Desulfomonile tiedjei DSM 6799: one gene and its partners. The protein of the gene in region 3 interacts with the protein of the main gene of each other region in a pairwise test. Links are inferred from orthologs where the notes say so. Each region holds a gene or a part of one and is shown on either strand. Other genes may lie near its edges. The genes, in order: sfsA, btsR and DESTI_RS05470.

What was found.
Region 1: the proteins of DESTI_RS05470 (region 3) and sfsA interact in binary tests that used the Escherichia coli proteins (3 or more experiments, as listed by UniProt). The link is inferred for Desulfomonile tiedjei DSM 6799 from one-to-one orthologs.
Region 2: the proteins of DESTI_RS05470 (region 3) and btsR interact in binary tests that used the Escherichia coli proteins (3 or more experiments, as listed by UniProt). The link is inferred for Desulfomonile tiedjei DSM 6799 from one-to-one orthologs.

What each region holds. Positions count from the first base shown.
Region 1 is NC_018025.1:4,246,768-4,253,768, forward strand. Bases 3,267-6,239 are described here. They hold sfsA (DNA/RNA nuclease SfsA), read right to left. Parts: upstream 5,139-6,239; coding sequence 4,395-5,138; downstream 3,267-4,394. Other genes in these bases: DESTI_RS18030 (superoxide dismutase), read right to left, coding at 3,485-4,207; rnc (ribonuclease III), read right to left, coding at 5,421-6,164; surE (5'/3'-nucleotidase SurE), read right to left, coding at 6,161-6,239. In the rest of the region: gmd (GDP-mannose 4,6-dehydratase), read left to right, coding at 1-91; DESTI_RS18015 (CaiB/BaiF CoA transferase family protein), read left to right, coding at 535-1,740; DESTI_RS18020 (hypothetical protein), read left to right, coding at 1,927-2,757; DESTI_RS18025 (SRPBCC family protein), read left to right, coding at 2,783-3,229; more of surE, read right to left, coding at 6,240-6,937; DESTI_RS18050 (pyridoxal phosphate-dependent aminotransferase), read right to left, coding at 6,934-7,001. UniProt on the Escherichia coli protein: Binds to DNA non-specifically. Could be a regulatory factor involved in maltose metabolism.
Region 2 is NC_018025.1:1,418,394-1,425,420, forward strand. Bases 1,305-4,303 are described here. They hold btsR (two-component system response regulator BtsR), read right to left. Parts: upstream 3,160-4,303; coding sequence 2,449-3,159; downstream 1,305-2,448. Other genes in these bases: DESTI_RS05955 (plasmid pRiA4b ORF-3 family protein), read right to left, coding at 1,317-1,874; DESTI_RS05965 (sensor histidine kinase), read right to left, coding at 3,156-4,303. Also shown: DESTI_RS05950 (Fic family protein), read left to right, coding at 141-1,295; more of DESTI_RS05965, read right to left, coding at 4,304-4,832; DESTI_RS05975 (carbon starvation CstA family protein), read right to left, coding at 5,123-6,937. UniProt on the Escherichia coli protein: Member of the two-component regulatory system BtsS/BtsR, which is part of a nutrient-sensing regulatory network composed of BtsS/BtsR, the low-affinity pyruvate signaling system YpdA/YpdB and their respective target proteins, BtsT and YhjX.
Region 3 is NC_018025.1:1,308,706-1,315,586, forward strand. What follows is about bases 2,607-5,459. They hold DESTI_RS05470 (glutamate-5-semialdehyde dehydrogenase), read right to left. Parts: upstream 4,735-5,459; coding sequence 3,478-4,734; downstream 2,607-3,477. Other genes in these bases: DESTI_RS05460 (hypothetical protein), read right to left, coding at 2,607-2,737; DESTI_RS05465 (hypothetical protein), read right to left, coding at 2,925-3,449; DESTI_RS05475 (methyltransferase domain-containing protein), read right to left, coding at 5,059-5,459. Also shown: DESTI_RS05455 (type IV pilus secretin family protein), read left to right, coding at 1-1,480; more of DESTI_RS05460, read right to left, coding at 1,880-2,606; more of DESTI_RS05475, read right to left, coding at 5,460-5,664; DESTI_RS05480 (class I SAM-dependent methyltransferase), read right to left, coding at 5,744-6,763; DESTI_RS05485 (efflux RND transporter permease subunit), read right to left, coding at 6,836-6,881. UniProt on the Escherichia coli protein: Catalyzes the NADPH-dependent reduction of L-glutamate 5-phosphate into L-glutamate 5-semialdehyde and phosphate. The product spontaneously undergoes cyclization to form 1-pyrroline-5-carboxylate.

The DNA of each region.
Region 1 (7,001 bases), 2.9 Mb from region 3 along the record:
GTCGTTCAAAGAGCTTGTCCGACGGATGGTTATTGCAGATCTCAGGGAAGCCGAAAAAGAGCGTTTGTGCCAAGTGAACGGTTACAATTAGGCAAGTGCTTTATCACTGTCGAACAAATAAAAATTGAACACAAATGTCTGCATTCAGTTACTGAGGGGTAGAGAAAATCTTCTCTCGGATCACATTCCCTCCAACTTTCAAAATCCCCCCAGCCCCCCTTTACTAAGGGGGGAATTGCAGGTTGCTTCTATTCTTCACCTCCCCTTTTATAAAGGGGGGCTGGGGGGATTTTCCCTAGGAACAACTAAATGGATACAACACAATCTCTGTTGACAAAGAATCGCGTGCGTGTATTTTAGATCGACTGGAGAAGAAATAATGATCCACATCAGCTGCCCGTTTTTCTTTTTTAGCTTTAGGAGGTATAAACGCGCGGGCTGAGTGTGACCATCAGGCGATACACGAAAAAGCGGAGTTCACACTCCGCTTTTTTTTTGGTTTCGAGAATAGACACACGGGAAGGGAGAATACAGATGACAGGACCTCTCGACGGAGTACGCGTGATCGAGATTTCCATGTTTCAACAAGGTCCGGTCGCGGGCATGCGCCTGGGCGATCTTGGAGCCGACGTGATCAAGATCGAGCCCAAAACGGGAGATCCGGGCAGGCAATTCATGCGAATCATCGGCGCAATGGTGGGTCTCGAAGGCCGCAATTATTATTTCGAACACGGCAATAGAAATAAACGGGGCATGGTTTTGGACATGAGGAAACCTCAGGGAATGGAAGTATTCCTCAAGCTCGTCGACTCAGCGGACGTGTTCCTCAACAACATGAGCATACCCGCACCCGAAAGAATGGGCATAGGGCCGGATGTGCTCATGGCCCGCAACCCGCGGTTGATTTATGCGCACGCGTCCGGGTGGGGTCGCAAAGGGCCGGATGCGGACGATTATTCCTTTGATTATACGGGAATAGCCCGTTCCGGACTGATGTTTGCCTGTGGAGAAAAGGGCGCTCCTCCCACACAGATTCTTCCGGGAATAGGTGATGAAGTCGGCGCACTCGCCTGTGCCTGGGGAGTCACTGCCGCACTGTATGCCAGAGAGAAAACCGGTAGAGGCCAAGTGGTGGACACTTCTCTCATGGGGAGTGTCATCGCCACTCTCGGGCTTATTATGGCCGCTCCATCCATGCTTGATATGGAATTTTCCCGAGAAGTACGAGCAGAAGCCGGAAATCCGATATACAACCACTATCGTTGTCAGGACGATCGATGGATTGCCATTGCTCACCTCCAGCCAGAACGGTATTGGCCGAAGGTTTGCCAGGCTTTGAGCCTGGAAGAGCTCACAGACGATCCCAGATTCAACTCCATAGAAGCACGGAGCAAGAATGCGGCTGCTCTGGTGGCTATTTTCGACGAGAGATTCGCTTTGAAGCCGAGACATGAATGGCTGGCACTCCTCAATCAAGCCGGGTGCATTTGCACGCCCGTGCAGACTCCCCAGGAAGTGACCTGCGATCCCCAGGCATTGGCCAACGACTATTTCGTGTACATGAACCATCCCGAGCACGGGAAAACCAAGATGGTCGGATTTCCATGGGATTTCAGCGACACCCCCGCGTCGTGCAGGCTCCCTGCTCCTGAATTCGGGCAGCACACAGACGAGATTCTTTCAGAACTCGGGTACACTGCGGTGGAGATCGATAGTTTGAGACGTAATGAAGTCATATAGCAGTAGAAGCACGTGTAAAGAAGTACGATCGGGAGGACATTCCTAAAAGGAGGTCCTCCGCAATACTGCTCTTCTGAATGCAAACGGTATCACTTAGGATGATTAACTGAAAAAGTAGGACATTGACATAATTATGTAATTCACTTAACATATTATAAAATTAACTGTATCGAGAGGGCATGCCGAATGCGTAAGCCTCAATGGAATTGTTTATTGTCGGCTGCCATATGCATTTTTTGTGTGATTCAAGCAGCCACGGGTGCAGCCCAAGTATTTTCCGATACGGAGAATCCCTGTTCTCCTATCTTCTCTTTTCCCTCTATTGAAGGAGAAACCAAAGTAACCATCATCTGGTCCAACCTTCTGAAAGGGAGAACTGACATTCTCACGAATCCGACCCGGTCATTCGATTTCATGCAAGATTGGAACATGCCCAGAGGCGCAGTGTTTGTCGACACAATGCTCAGACTGCAAGTAGGACCATTCTCAGGCAGAATGCATTACAACATGCGCAGTTACGCGGGCACGGCGGTATTCCCGGATCTGGGAACCACCGGCGACGCCCGATTCGATTACTCCGGATTGCGGTTTGGATGGGACTTTGACCCTCTCCGATGGGGCAGGTCCAGGATTGGCTTGAATATGGATTTCGACGCGTACAGCCCTTCTCTTGCGGTTGGGGGAACCGTGGGAGGTGGATTCCAGGTGACGGGACCGTCTGCAATGACACTCGGGTTTCATGCAGTATTCACCCCCGATTATGATACGTACGGACTTTCTGCCACTGCAGAAGCGAGAGCACGATGGCCTGTTACAGGCACTGAGGTAATCGATTGGGAAATAGCGGGTGGATTGAAAGCTCCGGAAACCACTCTGGGAACAATTGCATTGCGGACAGGATATCGCCGTACCTCAATTGAGTTCAAAAATGGCATTTTGTTCAATATGGTGCCGGTTCGTTCAGAAGTTGAAGTAGTTCTCGGCGGATGGTTCGGGGAACTCGTTTACTATTATTGAGTGTGAACCAAAGAGGGTGTTTTCAATGGCATATCGTGAAATCTGGCATGAAATTATCATCAAAGCTTCCCCAGGCGAGCTTTACCAAGCGTTAACCGATGTGAAAAAGCTTGCGCATTGGTGGACCATCGAGACGCGAGGAGAATCTGCCGTCGGGAAGAAATTGGAATTCTGGTTTTATGGGAAATTCTTAAAGGAGATGGTTGTAACCACTCTGAAGGTTGATGAACTCGTGCGATGGCGTGCAACTGAGCGGAGCGATCCTGATTGGGTGGACACCGAAATCGAATGGAAAATCTTCCGAGAGGGCGACAAAACGTTTCTTCACCTTCGACACTCAAGATGGCGCGAGGATGCCAAAGTGTTCCCTCAGTCCTCGATGCACTGGGTGCTTTTCCTGCTTAGCCTCAAGGAATTTGTCGAGACGGGCAAAGGCCGTCCGCATCCTTACGACATGCCGGTGGGCCTATAAAGTCCTTCTGGATAGAAAGGACTTATACTTATTCGGTTTTCTTCTCATAATCTGGGAGGCTGGAGATATCCTTCGCTCCGGACGACGCAAAGCCGTCTGATCACTCCGCTCAGGACACCCCAGCCTGAGCTATCTTATGTGCATAACTGCGAAATGGTATTATACGGTAAGGAGGAGGACAAAAATATGTCCTCCGTGTACGTGATATTTGTTCAATTGGATGTACTATAACTCATGTTGTGGCATGCCTCTTTGTTATACAGCATACTTTGAAAAGCGTTCTTCCACTTTTTTCCAGTCAATGATCTGGGGAAAGGCGTCCACATATTCGGCTCTACGATTCTGGTATTTGAGATAGTATGCATGTTCCCAGACGTCGCAGACCATAAGCGGCATAGATCCCCAGCTCGTCAGATTTTGGTGCTTTTCCGCCTGAAGAATGACTAATCGTTTGCTGAAAGGTTCCCATGCAAGAACACCCCAGCCTGACGCCTCGACATCTTTCGAGGCCTGAGCAAATTGTTTCCAGAACGTATCGTACGATCCGAAATCCCTGTCTATAGCTTCGGCCAATTTTCCGGTAGGCTTGCCACCCGCTTTTGGGCCCAATGTAGAAAAATAGATCCAATGGAGCACAACACCCGACCCGTTAAATGCGAGATCGCGCGATAGTGCTTTTATGTGCTCAAAATTTCCTTCTTTTCTGGCCTTGTCCAGTTTCTCCAGAGCGGTGTTCAGTCCCTTCACGTAGCCTGCAAAATGTTTGTCATGATGAATCTTTACCGTCTCTGCATCAATTACGGGCTCAAGAGCGTTTTCCGGATACGGCAGCGGTGGCAACGTATGAACGAACGGCTGATCTCCCGGGTGTTTTGGCTGAGCAAGAGCTTCGGATGTCAACATGTGGGAAAGAATCCCCGTGGCAGCAGCAGCACCTGCCCCCACCATTAATTCACGCCTCGTAAACTGGTCTTGCATGACCTCCCCCTGATCTTCTGTTTTCTATTCGGTGATCGTCCCACGTGAACCATCTCGCCTCACGGGCCACTGCGCCGCTCGCAAGGTGAAAGGTTCACGACAGCAAGAAAAATGCAATCGGCAAATCACCTTAAATTGAGCATAAAGGATTGTGCTTTTTATGTGAAGTGGAACGCTTTATTACTATTCACAAAACTACAGGAATACGTTTGTTTAATGCAATGTTTGCGAGCGAAATTGTTACGTCATAACAGAATACTTCTACTCCGTTTGCTATTGCCGATCTCAACTCGCGACCGTACTGCGGGTCGATATGATCCGCGGGTTTAAATTCAGTTGCATCCGAACGCTGCACGAGAAAGAAGATTACCGCTCTATCACCGGAACCGACCAGTTCCTGGAGCATCACCAGATGCTTCAGACCTCGAGCAGTAATTGCATCGGGAAAACAAGCGGTTGTTCCTTCGATTAATGTGCAGTTCTTGATTTCGATGAAGCAACGGTTATTCAGACGCTCCAGCATAAGATCCAGCCTGGAATCGCTTCCGCAAGGCACTTCGGCTCGGACTGTCTCGTACTCGCGAAATTCGGGAATGACTCCGTTCAGGACAGACTCTTTGACGAGCCTGTTCGGGACCGACGTATTCACACCTACCAAAGACGTTGGCATTTCTATCAGTTCCCAGGTGTAGCGGAGACGTCTTGCAGGATTGGAGCTTTCCGATATGTACACGGGTCGTCCGGGGTCGCAGCACGTCTTCATGCTGCCGGAATTCGGACAATGCGCTGTCACGATCTCACCGGACGAACTTAAGAGAACGTCTGCCATGAAACGCTTGTAGCGTTTTATCAGAGTCCCTTTGATCAACTTCGGCCAGGGAAGCCCGTGATGCTCAGGAGTATTCGCTGGAGAAATTGTGAAGTATTTCATAAGTGGGCGCACAAAATGAGAGTTTTGAATTGAATATGTGCCGGCACGGAGGCACGGCACCCACCAATATTCCTAATCTTCAATCGAGACTAATTTTGGCAACTGCCATAGCTCACGTAGGATGTGATGAGCGCAGCGAATCGCATCGGTCGAGAAATACCTCGACTGATGCGGTTCACCCGCGCGGATCGCGCGTTCACCGCATCCTACTCTGGAATGAAAGAAATCGGGAAACAAAGTTGTCGTTCCAAGAGAATCTCGGGAGGGAGTTTTCGCAAAAACCTATTCACATGGGGGGCTTTCTTCACAACAGGTGTCTTCTCCATTTTCAAGACGGTCCAGGGCTTCTCTCGCAGCATTTTGCGCGGCTTCTCTCTTATTCCTGCCTGTTCCCAGCCCAGCCATATGGTTTCCCAGGAATACTGCCACGGAAAAGGTCTTCTGATGTTCTTCGCCCCATTGATCTATGACTTCGTACGTGGGAGTGACGCCCATGACTGCCTGAGCCTTTTCCTGAAGAGCGCTCTTGCAGTCGTCGACACCGTCGCGTGTGGAACACCGTTTTATGAGAGGATAGAAGTGCTGCTTGATCATGTCTGAAGCTTTTGTGAATCCGCCGTCCAGAAAGACTGCAGCTATCAGCGCTTCAAGAGTGTCAGCTAGGATGGAGTCTCTATCGCGGCATCCTGACAATTCGTCACCACGGCCCATTCTGATGAACGGTGCGAGGTTCAGTCTTCTCATGAGTTGAGCCAAAGCTGCACGATTCACGAGGCTTGCCCGCTTTTTCTGAAGCTCGCCCTCTTCTGCCTTGGGGAATTCTCTGTACAGGATCTCGGCTATCACAAGCCCGAGTACCGCGTCGCCGAGAAATTCGAGACGTTCGTTGTGGCGGATACAGAATCCGCGGTTCTCATGCCAAAAGCTGCGCCTTGTGAGTGCGGCCAGGAGATGCCCGTTATTGTTGAAGGCATGCCCGAGAATCAGCTCTATTTCTTGCTGCTCTGTCGCGGAAAGTACGGTCATGTCAAATTCTTTAGAGCCGTCGCCAAATCCTGCAGGTGAGAATGCGCGGTAAGATCGTAAAACAGTGGAGTTATCGAAACAAAGCCATCGTTGAGTGCAGTTGCATCCAGAGAATCGTCCGATTCTTCGATGGGGACCTCTCCCGAGAGCCAATAATAACGGTTGCCTCTGGGATCTTCTCTTTCTTCAAAGGATTCACGCATTTTTGCGAGACGCTGTCGTGTCAGTTTATATCCTCTCAGCGCTTCAGGCGGAATAGCCGGGATATTAACGTTCAGGGCGACTCCCGGGGGAAGTCCGAACTTGAGCAGCCAGAGGGCGAGCCTTTCAACGTGAGGCACCACCCATTGAAACGGCGGATTCTTCTTCTGTGCAAGGGATACCGCCATGGCCGGTACCCCGAGAATTGCCGCTTCAGTTGCCGCAGAAACAGTCCCTGAATACAAAACGTTTATGCCTACATTGGCACCGTTGTTGATCCCCGAAATCACCAGATCCGGTACTCGCGGCAACAACGAATGTATTGCCAATTTCACCGAATCCGCGGGAGTTCCGCTTATCCCATACCCGTAGAATGATCCGTTCTTGGAGATCTCGTGAGCCTTGATCGGATCGTACAGCGTAATGGAGTGGCCCACGGCACTTTGCTCGGCTTCCGGGGCCACTACCCAATACTCTCCTACGTGTTCCATGGCAATTGTGAGGTATCTGATTCCCTCTGCATGAATGCCATCGTCATTGGTTAACAGAATAAGCGGTCGGTTCGCTGTCATCCCAGATCTTCACACGCTTTGCGGAGCCGTTCCAGGCCCTTTTGTATTTTTTCTTCCGACGTGC
Region 2 (7,027 bases), 110 kb from region 3 along the record:
CTCCAGAGCACACGGTTGTCGACTGAATATGGCTTGCAGATAAGATTCAGAGGCAGTCGATTTTGCTATTAAAAAATGAGGGGCCATGTTTTAATAGCACGAGACTTTATTAAAGACCTCTTTAATAACGGAATTGAGCCATGAATCGTGGCCCGCAAGGAAAACTCGTTCGTCAAACCACAGCCTCTGAAGATTTCGAAGCATTTATCCCGTTTGCTCTCCCGCCGGAGCCGCCAGTAGAGATTGATCTGGATCTCTTGGAGAAAGCCAACCGAGCAGTGGGACGTTTGGATGCTCTCACGCTTCTTCTCCCGGATTCTTCCCTTTTTCTTTATTTCTATATCCGAAAAGAAGCAGTCTTGTCCTCTCAAATCGAAGGGACTCAATCTTCATTATCCGACCTCCTCCTGCACGAATATGATAAAGCACCCGGAGTTCCTATACATGACGTGCAAGAAGTATCGCAGTACGTAGCGGCTCTCAATCACGGGTTGGAACGACTGAGAGGCGGATTTCCTCTTTCGTTGAGATTAATACGTGAAATTCATGAGATACTCCTCTCTAAAGGACGAGGTAGCACCCGAACACCCGGTGAATTCAGAAGATCACAAAATTGGATCGGGGGCACTCGTCCGAGTAATGCATTGTTTGTTCCGCCTCCGCCGGAAGAAGTGATGCGTTGTATGGGAGACCTGGAGAAATTTCTTCACGATCAGCCTGTTCGGACCCCTCTGCTTCTTAAGGCAGCACTGACCCACGTCCAATTTGAAACGATTCATCCTTTTCTCGATGGTAACGGACGTCTGGGGAGACTTTTGATAACGTTTCTCCTCTGTGTCGAGGGCGCTTTGTCCGAACCTCTTCTTTACGTGAGCCTCTATTTCAAAGAGAATCGAGACACCTACTACCATTTGTTGCAGAGGGTTCGCGTCGAGGGGGATTGGGAAGCCTGGGTAACCTTCTTTCTGGAAGGAGTGATAGAAACCTCGGAGCAAGCAGTAAGAACCGCGCAGCGGATTACACATCTGTTTGTTAATGACCGGATACGTATTGAGAAGATGGGACAGGCAGCCGGAAACGTCGCGCGAATCCACACCTATCTTCAGAGAAACCCTGTGTTGGAGATTCCCAGAGCCGCGGCGGAGATCGGAATCTCTCAACCGACCGTCACATCAGCCCTGAAGAGGCTGGGAGAAATCGGAGTCGTGAAAGAAATTACAGGTAAAGCCAGGGAAAGAATATACGTATACAAGGACTATCTCGACATTCTTGGCGAGGGGACTCAGCCTTTATAATTTTTGGTGAAGGCTTTCATCTCAAGTCCTTGCGAGTATCTTATTTATTAGTTCCAGGTTAAACTCCTCCGGATCAAAATCGCTCGACACCCAATCCAGCACATCCTCATATTCAGGGTCGGATGGATCTTTGAGAACTTCCAAAAGGTTCTCGTATCCCGGTGCACCGCCGCAATCCTCCGGGGGGCAAGCACGTTTACCCTTAATGCAGACGGGATACCGGATTTCGCTTTCCATCGGCAGAATTTTCTCCACAACAATTTCGTGCTCCCAAGAGTCGCCAAAATCGTACAGGTAGCGGAATCTTTCTTTTTCGCCGGTAATCAACTGACCCAAAGTCACGTTTTTTTCCTCTAGCACTTCTCCTTCCATGAATTTCGAATCCCCATAGGAATCTCCAAAGACGAAAAATTCATGGAGATGTGCTCTATCCCATCCCATAACCGTTTGAAGGATGTGATGGAGTAGATAGAGACTTGTGTCGCTACGGACCTGAATCCGTCTCCATATAGGGGGTCTGATGCCTCGAAGCGTAATCTTGAGCTGATAAATGCGTTTTTCGACGGATTTCTTTTTCATGGGCATTTCTCACTCCATGGTTGAGGTTTTGCCGTTCAACTGCATCAGAGAGAGGTTCGGTTTTCTATATCTATACCGAAAACAATGGTCAAGAAGTAGCTCTAGATTTTAGAGCAGTTGACATAATTTATCACCTTTTGAACACCCTACCCTTATAAGAACGGGGGGCCCGGCGTCTCTGCCAGCCGAACTGGTGATTTGTTTGAAAAATGTGCCGGCACGGAGGCACGGCACCTACCGGTTTTCGATAAAGCGCTTTTCGCAATCAGACAAGAATTCTGACATTTGCTATTATGACACCACGAAAGATACGGTTCACTTCGTTCACCACATCCTCTCCAAGTCCAGAATACTCATGTTGATTTGACGATCACCGGCGGTCATTTGGCAGCCTGTCATCAGACCAACAGGCAATACTAATGAAGTCGATAGATCCAGGGGAACGCCGGACCCCTGCCATGAGCCGGTAGCGGTCGGCCTCCGTGCCGGCCAAATGGGTTCATAAGCGCCAAATGGTATGAGTTAGCGCCCATGCGCAACATTACTCTGCTGACTGAAAACCGTGGGAAACCGCTCAGAATCCGAATGTATCTTTCAGTTTCTTGAAGAAGCGTCGACTCACCGGAACCATTCGCCCCGATTGCATGCGGATTTGCGCTGACTGGTTTTCCTGTAGCAAAATTTCGTCCGCACGATCCATATTCACGAGAAATTGTTTGTGGCAGCGGATCATGCCGGTACGCTCCTCCAGGATTTTTAAGGTGAGTTCCGTGAAGAATTCACCTGCACCGGTGATCACGTAGACTCCGGCAATATCGGAACGTATGCACTCCACATCCTGCAGTGCGATGAGCTTGATACGCTGTGACAGCACACAGGGGATTCTGGTGATAGGTACAACAGGGTAGGGCGGCCGCGCGGGTTCCCGCACCATTTTGCGCAGCTTCTGAACCGTCTTTTGCAGGCGCTCGGCTTCCACCGGTTTGAGCAGGTAATCCACTGCATTTTCATCGAAAGCCTTAAGCGCATATTCATCGTAAGCAGTAACGAATACCACGATGGGCATGATCTCTTCATCGATCATGCTCAGCATCTCGAATCCTGATAGGCCGGGCATTCGAATATCCAGGAACATAACATCAGGACGGTCTCGCTTGATTGCCTGGAGCGCTTCCACCGCGTGAGCGCACATGCCGACCACTTCGAATGCGTGCGTCTGGGTGAGCAAGGCATTGAGTTCCTCTCGCGCATGGAGTTCATCATCCACGACAATGGCTCGGATCATACCTGATTATCCTGGAGCGGAATACGTATCGACACGCGGGTGAACTCGTGGGGAGTGCAGCTCACAATAGCTCCGCAGTGCGGTCCCATAAAGGACTTCAACCGCCGGTCCACGATTCTTATCCCTAGACCGTCGTGATTCCCGTTTTCGCAGAACATTCCGGCGTTGTCCTCGATCTCTATGAGAGCCACGTTATTGTCATGTTGAGCCCGAATGCGTGCGACTCCAGGTTCCAACATGTGTGAGATGCCGTGTTTGATGGCGTTTTCTATGAGAGGTTGCAGCGTGAATGTCGGTATTTTTAGAGCAAGCAGCGTCGGATCCACATCAGTCTCCACTCGGAACCGACCTTCGAACCGGGCTTTTTCTATTTCCAGGTAGGAATTGACATGAGCCAGCTCTTCTTCGAGAGTCGAGAGCCCGGTGTTGCGCTTGAGATTCTGTCTGAAGAAATTCGCAAGCTGAATAAGCAATTCCCTTGCACGGTCCGCATCGGTGCGAACGATCGCGACTATGGTATTAATGGCATTGAACAGAAAATGCGGATTGACCTGTGCATGGAGGAGCTTGAGTTCAGCCATCATCAACAGATTTTTCTGCTCTTCATAACGCGAAAGCAGAAGCTGGTTCGATAACAGACGAGCAATACCTTCTCCCAAAGAACGGTTCATGAAAAGGAATCGTTTATCCCCCGACTCGTACAGCTTGATCGTCCCGATTACTTCATCGTCTATAGTAAGTGGCAGAACGAGCGCTGAATTGAGCGGACAGGTAGGCGAAACCGAACATCGAAACTGATCTCTGATCCCATCGGCATAAATAACGGTATTCCCCGCAATGACCCGTTTGGTCAAGTCCGACGAAATCGGGTCTCCCACCCGGTGATGATCCGCTCCCATACCGGTAAAAGCAAGAACACTGTCCCGATCCGTAATTGCCACTGCGCTGACATTGGTCTCTTCCTGGATAATTCGAGCCAGGTCGCGGGCTGTATTCCGGTTAAAACCGCTTCGAAGAATATTGAGCGTACGCTCGGCGATTTTGAGCGCGTGTGCTGAAAATATGGCAGCAGTTTTGTCGTGCATATTTCTCTGGTCGCGGATAATGCTCATGAAAAGCGCACATCCCAGGGAGCTGGTGAAGATCATCGGAAAAGCGATTACTTTCACAAGCGCCAGAGCATCGGCGAATGGGCGGGACACCAAAAGGATAATGATCATCTGCACCACTTCCGCCCCTGCTGTGGTGACTAACGCAATTGCGGGGCTGAACATTCCTTCAGACCGTTGCCGCCGAAATAACCAGAGATGAATCAGACCCCCAATGCACCCTTCGACCGTGGTGGACAAGCCGCACGACAAGGCCGTGAAGCCGCCCAATGTGAATCGGTGCAGTCCTCCGGTAAACCCCACTGCAGTGCCGAGCACCGGACCGCCTATCAAACCGGCTAAAACAGGACCGATGGCTCGAGTATTGGCTAGAGCATCCTGAATGGGATGCCCGAGGTACGATCCCAGGATGGAAAGCGAAGAAAAGAAGAAGTACAGATGAATCTTATCCCGGAGCGTCAACTGTTCGCCTGTTAGAGGCCTGAACCACGGTGATTTGCAGTACACGTACCCCACTACCAGGAACACGGACATTGTCTTCAGCAATGAGAAAAAGAGAATCATGAACCTGTCTCCGGGGTCACGAAACCTGATGGCTCGTTACGATTGTGCTGTCGCCCCTTAACGATATGCCCGTAATCGCGTGCTCTTTCGGAAAGGAATATTTTTATGAATTGTCCACTCTCAACACACCTGAAATATTCGCCTTTCAAGGATATCAGGAGCCCCTTGTTCTGGCAAGTGTCGTTCTCGATATGAGAAAAGCCATTCTTGGTGGAAGCAGAGGATCCCGGGAGACGGCTCTTGACTAAAAGTCTCCCGGGAATTCCCCCCCTTCAGTGTAAGTATCAAGACTATTTGGGACCGATTTCTTCCGCCAAACCAGCCTCTTCAGCTCCTATTGACGGAGTTTCAATACTCAGCAGATCGTACCACTTCTTGAATGCCTCTATGAACACCAGCCCCATGAGCACCATGAGAATAACGGACAAGGTAACGAGCAGCCACAAACCCTTGGGCAGGAAGTTGTCCACAATGTTGAGATACCCTGCGGTCATGGTTACCGGTACCATAAATAGTCCCGGCGCAGCCGTTATCCATGCATACTTTTTGCGGCCCATGGTAATAATCATGGTGGTGCCCACGATCAAGCCGCAGGTGGCGAGAAGTTGGTTGCTCATACCGAATAGCGGCCAAATTGTTGAAATGTCCCCAGTGTACACGAGGTATCCCCATGCAAAGGTGAACAGAAAACTCGTGGCGATGATCCCGGGAATCCATTTCTTTTCCTGGAACTTAGGAATTACTTTTCCAATCATCTCCTGGAGCAGGTACCTGCCTACACGTGTCCCCGTGTCCACCGCAGTAAGGATGAACACTGCCTCAAACATGATTGCGAAGTGATACCAATATCCCATCAATCCCTGCATGTACGGAATAGAGGAAAAGATGTATGCCATGCCAACCGCAAGCGAAACCGCTCCACCGGGTCGTCCCTGAAGCTGCTCGCCAACGGCCGCACCCAGATCGGGCAAATGCACCGGCGTCATACCAAGTTTTGCATAGACAGCCGGAGCAGCGTTGATGGCAAAGTAGTCGGCGGGAACAAGCACGCATGCCGCGACCAGCGCCATGATCGCCACAAATCCTTCGGCCAGCATGGCTCCGTAGCCGACGAAGGGGATATCATTTTCAGAAGAAACCATCTTGGGCGTGGTGCCCGTTCCGATTATGGCATGGAATCCTGAAAGGGCTCCGCAGGCAATGGTAATGAACAGGAAGGGGAACACCGAGCCCGGAACGATGGGGCCGCCGCCATGGACGTACTTTGTCACTGCCACCATATTCAAATCGGGTCGGACGAGGAAGATACCAACTGCCAGCATGGCGATGGTGCCAAGTTTCAAATAGGTGGAGAGATAATCCCTGGGACACAGGAGAAGCCACACGGGCAATACCGATGCCACGAAACCGTATATAGGGATGAAGATCGCAAGCTGATTCTTGGAAAGCGTTAACCACGAAGACAGCGTGGGATGTTCAGCTACATACGGACCGGTGATGACCGCGAGAAATAAGAGGATCGCTCCCATGATACTACCGCCGGTCACGTCACCGGGACGAATCACATGCATGTACACGCCCATGAGTAAGGCGATCGGAATCGTGCAGAACACGGTCCAGGCTCCCCATGGGCTGGAGAACATGGCGTTCACCACGGCAATGGATAGTCCCGCCAGCGTCAACGTGAGGATGAACAGGATTGCGAACGATGCGACAGTTCCGGCACGCTTACCTATGAGCTTCTCCGCGATGTAGGAAAGGCTCTGACCGTCGTAACGCATCGACGCAAAGAGCACCACCATGTCGTGCACGGCTCCAGCAACCACCGCGCCGATGATTATCCAGAGTGCTCCTGGAAGGAACCCGAACTGTGCGGCAAGTACCGGTCCCAATAGTGGGCCCGCTGCCGCAATAGCAGCAAAGTGGTGGCCGAAGATCACGTACTTGTTCGTTGCATGATAGTCGTGCCCATCTTCAAAGGCAACGGCAGGCGTCGCCCGTTTCGGGTCGATCACGAGCACCTTACGAGCGATGAACAACCCATAGTACCGATAAGCAAGAGCAAACACGCACAATGCTACGAAAACAAGCGTTAAGGCATTCATGTTTTCCCTCCTTTGGATGCGGCACTGCGCGTGCCGAGCCACAACCGATAATGCCGACAAGAGAGCAATCCGAAAACATATTGCTCCTTG
Region 3 (6,881 bases):
GCTCAAAACCGAAAAAGCAGCTCAGGCATCGAAGGACCTTGCTGATTTGGACAACCGTATCGCGGCAATCCGTCAGGATATTCAGAAGAGACGGGAAGAGATGAATAAGGCTCTGGCGGATCTCGAACAAAAAGACGCGGGCGAAATACCGGTTGAGGAAGTCAACACCGAAGAGTTCGGCGAGGCCGGTTGTGTCGATATCGAAGGCGAGACAGTATGCTTCTACTACGCTCTGACGAAGCTCGTTTATCAAAAACCTTCGGATATCATACGAACACTCAACTGCGTGTTCAATCTCAAGTGTGGGGACGCCGGCCCCCGGCCTGGTACCGTAGCGGCTCTCGAAACGGACCGCGCAGAAAAGATGAAGCCGTTCCTCAAGCAAATCGAAGATCAGGGCAGATCTCTCTACGGTAGAGAGGGACGGGAATTGATGGAACGTGCGAGCCGCATGATAAGCGAGCAGCAGACTGCTGAAGCTCAAGCGAGAACTGCGGAAGCCATCCAGCGGGGGCCAAGGGTAGGTGTTGCAGCGCCCGGCGCAGCTCCCATGGATCCACGACTCGCGCAGATTATTGTCAACAGCATGATGTGGGCTGATGACACGAACCGTACCATCTTCATCAAAGACACTGCAGAACGTCTTGCTCAGATCAAGAAGATGATTTACTCCATGGACAAACCATTGCCGCAGGTCCTTATCGAGAGCCGAGTAGTAGTGGCATCCAAAGGTTGGACACGAGGCGTGGGTATCACCTGGGGTGGTAGAAATGCCCAAAGCGGTCCCTTGACCAATAACAGGAAATCATTCTGGGGCATTGCCGGTGGCGGCGCAACAGCAGCGAGCCCTACCACAGGGGTAACGTCTCCGGCGCAGCCTGAAGGAACTCCTGCTACCTCTGCATTCGCTGTCAACCTTCCGGTCTCAGCCGGTCAAGGCGCACTGGACCTGCAGTTCGGATTCCTGTCAGGAAACTACGCGACGGACCTCAACTCTATCATTAATATCGGGGAACTTAACCGACAGGCCAAGACGATCTCCAGACCCAAAGTTCAGGTGCTGGACGGCAAAGAAGCCAAAATCACAATCGGTAGCAACATAGCCTACCCCGGACTCTTTGAAGTGACCTGGGTGAAAGCGGCTCTGGAACTCACGGTCAAACCTCTGATCTATGCAGATGGAAGAGTCCAGATGGACATAAAGATTACGGATGATGCTCCTGGAGCGGTATTGAACGGGTTCACGTCGATCGATACCCGGGCCGCCAATACGGTCATGATAGTAAAAGATGGCGATACGGCCGTAATCGGCGGAATAAATCGAACAATCTCCAGCTCCACACGAGAGGGTTGGCCTGGACTCATGAATGTGCCGGTAATCAACTACCTCTTCTCAAACAGGAACAAAGACAAGTCAGGTGACGACCTGTTGGTCTTCATAACCCCCACCATTGTGAAGCGCCCGCCGCTTGCATCCTGATTGCACCTAATGCCATCACTCCAGGCTTCTCTTCCTTCGGGGAGAGAGGCCTTTTCTTTTCTCCCATCTTACCGTCGGAGCCTTGCTCATCTTTCGTCCCGGAGGAACGCACGAAGAAAGGCTATAGCGATTGCCAAAGATTCTGACGTTTATCCCGCTTGTGAATTACAGGATATTGGTAGGGGCCGGCGTCCCTGTCGGTCCATTCTATCGATATCATTGATCATATTGAAGATGTGTCGGCACGGAGGCACGGCACCCACTAATACTCTTTTTCTGAATCAAACATTAGTTTTGACACTTACCTATATACTTTTGAGAATCATGCATGAAGGGAGGCTTCTTACAAATAGTCAGCTCTACATTTTGCTTTCATTACGAATCGTGCAATTGCGAAGCTCATTCATTCGGGCGAGCATTTGCGCCAGTGCTTGCTTTTGGGCCAAGAATCGGTTCGATCAACACTTCCAGAGATTGCACCGTAGGCAATGTTTGTTCCCACGAGTGGGTGAGCTCGTCTCCCTGGACAACGAGTTCTTCAGCGAGTTTTTTTGCCGCCGCAGCAGCACGCGCAAGTCTCAGAGATGACTCTCTGTCCCCGGAATCGCCTGAAACTGCGATCAGTACATTGGCATGCTGCAATACGGCATCCCACATTTGTTTCGTCCGTTTCCTGTGTGTCTGATCTGCGGTATTGCATGGAAGCACCTGAGTCGCGGAAATTGCTTTCACCACGGCAAGCCTGACTTCCTGCAACTTTCTGTGTATGTCACTTTCATACGATCCCGCATTACGGTAAGGGGAGGGGCTATCGGGGCTGAGGATTTCCAGGAGCTGGGTCGAACGTTTATCGTACGCTCTCCTCAATCGCCGAAAATCGTCCATAGCCTTCAAATCCCGATTGATTATGTCCTGCAGTTTGTGGAAAGCAACTGAAATCTTTGCAAAAGCACTCTTCTGATCGTCATTGCCGATTTGCTTTTCGATAGCTTTCAGGTAGGCGTTCAGGGCCTCATTGTTCTCACGGATCTGCTGGACAAGCACCAGATCCCCGGAATCCAGGTAAGCACTCAGAAGCAAAGGGATAGACTGCACACCGATCTGGAATGAATGAACAAGGTGATCCAGAGGATAAGGCTTGCCATCCGAATCCTCAGCACGCCCGTCAAGAGCAAAAAGGCTGAGTGACATGGCAGTCCCCCATGCAAAAACGACCAGGAGCGTGGAAACCACAAGACCGAATAGGAACTTTTTCATGGGATTCTCCGGCTAGAAAAAATCGGCAATCAGGGTGAGGGAGTAGTCATCAGAAACAGGCAAAACGATCGGCCCGACAACAGCTCGTTCCGAGATCGTCATCCGGACAGGGTTTCACTAACATGCACATATTTGCTTCGTATTAGACGAAGCACCTCACCCCTCAAGATAGGCTTCGCGGCAAGATTCAAGCCACGGCAGAATCAGCCAATTTTTCTCGAAATTCTTCGATGACGGAGACGAAATCGTCTTCTTCAGCTTTTGTACCGATCTTGGGAACGACCGCGCTTCCGGAAATTCCCAGTGCTGACAGACGCTTCCGTTCTTTATGCACAATCTTCTTTTTGTCCGACAAAGAATCCTTCATTTCCGACCTGAAAGCTGCTCTGAATTCCTTCAGAATCGGTGCCTTATGCGGAGCAAGCAATTCCATCACTTCCGTATACTTGAGGACCTCCTCCTTACGCCGCAAATCTTCAACGAGAAGATTCCATAAATTTCGCCGAATCAGCTTCCGATCGGACTCCGGCTCCTGGTTCAAAGCAGCAAGTGCTTCGTCGCGGATTGCGATGTCATCAAGGAGTTTGAGTTTGTAGCCTTTTGCCTTTTTTAGCATTTCTTCACGGCGAATGTCTTCGCGTTCTTCCGCAGACAGAGACATTCCCTTGGTTCTCGCCATAATGAGATCGATAGTACTTGGAATTTCGCTCAATTTTCACCTGCAGCATGTCTGGTAAGGTTTATTCGCGGATTTGACCTTCACCCAAGACGATAAATTTGGTCGTCGTCAGATCTTCAACTCCCATGGGGCCGTAGGAATGGATCTTCGTGGTGCTGATGCCGATTTCCGCTCCGAGCCCATACACATATCCGTCACTCATCCTGGTGGCTGCGTTCACGATGACCGAGGACGAATTCACTTCTTTCAAGAATTTCTGAGCCGCCTCATAATCCCTGGTTACGATGGATTCTGTGTGCAAAGACCCATATTTGGCGATGTGCGAGATAGCCGCGTCGATACTGTCCACTACTTTGACAGCAAGGATCAGATCGAGATATTCAGCGTACCAGTCATCTTCAGTGGCTACTTTCATTGAGTTCACGATAGCCCGGGCTCCATCGCATCCACGCAGCTCCACGCCTGCCGCTCCAAGGGAATCCGCTGCAACGGGAAGGAATCGTGCGGCAATGTCTTTGTGGACGAGCAGAGTTTCCAGAGCATTGCAGACTCCGGGACGTTGCGCTTTGGAATTGACCGTCAGCTTAACGGCCATTTCCAGGTCCGCTTCCTTGTCCACGTACAGATGGCAGACTCCTTTGTAATGCTTGATAACCGGAATCCTGGAATTGGCCGCCACAAAGCGGATCAGTTCCTCTCCTCCTCGCGGAATGATGAGATCGATAAGCTCCTCGAGCTTAAGCATGTGAAGGATGGCATCTCGATCGGTCGTGGGCAGAAGATTTACGACATCTTCATTGACACCGTTTTCTTTCAGAGTTTCCTTGAACAGATTCACAATGGCCTGATTCGATCGATGAGCTTCCGACCCACCCCTGAGGATCACGGCATTTCCCGCTTTGAGGCACAGGGCGCCGGCATCGGCGGTAACATTCGGCCTGGATTCGTAGATGATTCCGATAACTCCCAGGGGAATGCGCATTCTGCCGACTCGCATTCCATTGGGCCTTGTCCACATTCTCACCACTTCTCCCACCGGGTCGGGAAATGCAGCTATTTCTTCAAGGCCCGCAGCAGTCTGCTCGATCACCTTGTCGGATAACGTGAGCCGGTCGATCATTGCCGCGGAAATTCCCTTGTCCTTTGCTGCTCTTACATCTTCTGCATTCTGCTGCTGAAGCTCGCGGCGCTTCTCGCGCAATTTGGCCGCCAGTTCTCTCAGGATTTTTTCTTTAACGCTCATGGGAAGTATCGCTGCTTCTCGGGCAGCGTCATGGGTGAGCGTAGCGATACGAAGCACTTGTTCTTCTAATGACATGGTAACTCCAGGTTGGGAGAGATTTGCCGGAGTTCTCGAGATGTGCCGCAACGCAGAACTATGGAACGGCTTAGGAATCCGGTCCTCTCGTATCCGAACCGCTCAAGCAATGCCGCGGCTGGATGACATCTGAAAGAATCTAGCACCGGATGTCTTCCTGCGTCAATCCCTGAAGAAAATCACAGCCGAATCTCTCGGGTACACTGTTTTGCCGAAGAAGTGAACGTCGGTCCGAAAAGCAAGTACGTATTAGAGGAACGAGAGCGTATATTCTGCCGACATCGTCCAATGTGCGATACGCGATACTCAATAGATTCTGTTTGTCTATGCAACAACAAATTTGATCATATAGTTGAGTCCAAGATCGGTCAGCCCTATCTTCTCGTAGCCGAAAGGCGCTATTGAGATGTCGATATCCTCCGACGCCAGCCGGATGTGCTCTGGTGGTCCCCAATACCAGTGTTCCTTCTTGCACTCGACAATTGCCACACGACCATGCGGTCTTAGAACACGGCGAACCTCCGAGAACAACATATTCTTGCTTCTGGCGACATTAGGAATATGGAGGACAGTCGCTATGAGGCAGACGTCGATGCAGTCGTCCTGTATGGGAAGAGGCGCGGTGATGTCAGTCGCGATAGCCTTGATATTTCGCAGTCCCTGGGCATTAGCCTCCTTGCTCAGGTCGACAATCAGATCCGCGTCTTTGTCCAGCGCGTATACGGTTCCCGACTCCCCGACGATCTTCGAGGCATGGACGGAATACTCTCCTGTACCGCATCCTACATCAAGAAACCAATCACCTTCTTTGAGAGCGAGTTCACGAAAAACACGATCCGGATCATGCGTCCAGAAGCTGCTCGGATGGCGATGTCTAGGTTCCTGCCGTCCATGATGTCGTCGATGATCGCATCCAGGTTTCTCGCTCATGTTGTTCACGTTTTTTGCACTGCCGAAACACTGACGCGGTTCCCGGCCGGAAAGGGTTGCTGTCCGCGGCACGCTGACATCATGACTTTTGTTTCTTCCTAGCCGCCAAAATCAGGTTGATTTCTTCTTGGCTTGTGCTTCCTACCACGAAATCCGCGAATCCTGCGATGCTCAAGGCTGATTCGAGATCGACTCGCGAGATAAAATGGCTGGTCCCTAACACGAGGTACGAGATTAAGTTGACGATGGATCTGTAATTCCTGGCTGCCTCGCTCTCAGGATTCATGTGGTTGGAGACGAACCAGCCTCCTGGCTTGAGACACGTAGCGATTTTCTCAAGCACGCTTCCAAGATCATCCATAAACACATGAAGAACCTCAGAAGTTAACACCAGGTCAAAAGCCTTTTCCGGCAAATCATCTGTGCGCATGTCAGCGGCCAATACCGACAGTCTTTCCCCGTAACCCGCTTCGCGGCACAGGTCCTCGATAGCAGGTGTGACATTGGGGAGGTCCACAATTACAGCGGTCATATGCGGGTTACGATCCAGCAGCGCCATCGTGTAACGACCATGGTTGCCGCCGATATCACACATTGAACGCATGTCCATAAAGCCGGGTAGAGCAACGATGAACTCAGTTGCGTTCTGAAGCGACCCTCGCATGGCATATTGGAGCATACCTTGAAGAGAGGCGGGGGATGCAAATTTCTCGGTGAAGTGATTTCGGACTCTGCCGGGCTTGCTCAGGAGAGAAGGCATTTCACGCACAACAAAGTCGCAAGTTCCCTGGTGAAGTTCGAGTACCTGTCCCTGATAAAAAGGTGAGTTCGTCACGAGAAACTCGGACGCCAGTGCCGTATTTTGATACAGAGCTTCTCTCTTGACAATCAGACCTGTGATTTCGAGTACATTCAGGAGCGCTTCCGTGGCTGACTCTGATGTCTTCATGGAAGCTGATATTTCCTGAATGGTCCGCGGCATCTCCAATGCATCGAATAGCCTCATCCGAACTGATTCCAAGATCGCTTTGGATATGACCGATCCCATAAAGAACGCTTCTATCGATTCAAAGCTATGTTTCGGTTTCAACATTTGCATAGCATCCTCCGTTGTGGTGTTTGTTCGGGCACACGTGGGTCCCTGATAGAATGTTAGGCCTCTCAGAGGCGCCTACCGGCGAATTCTGAAAAATGTGCTATATAGCACGGGTACAACA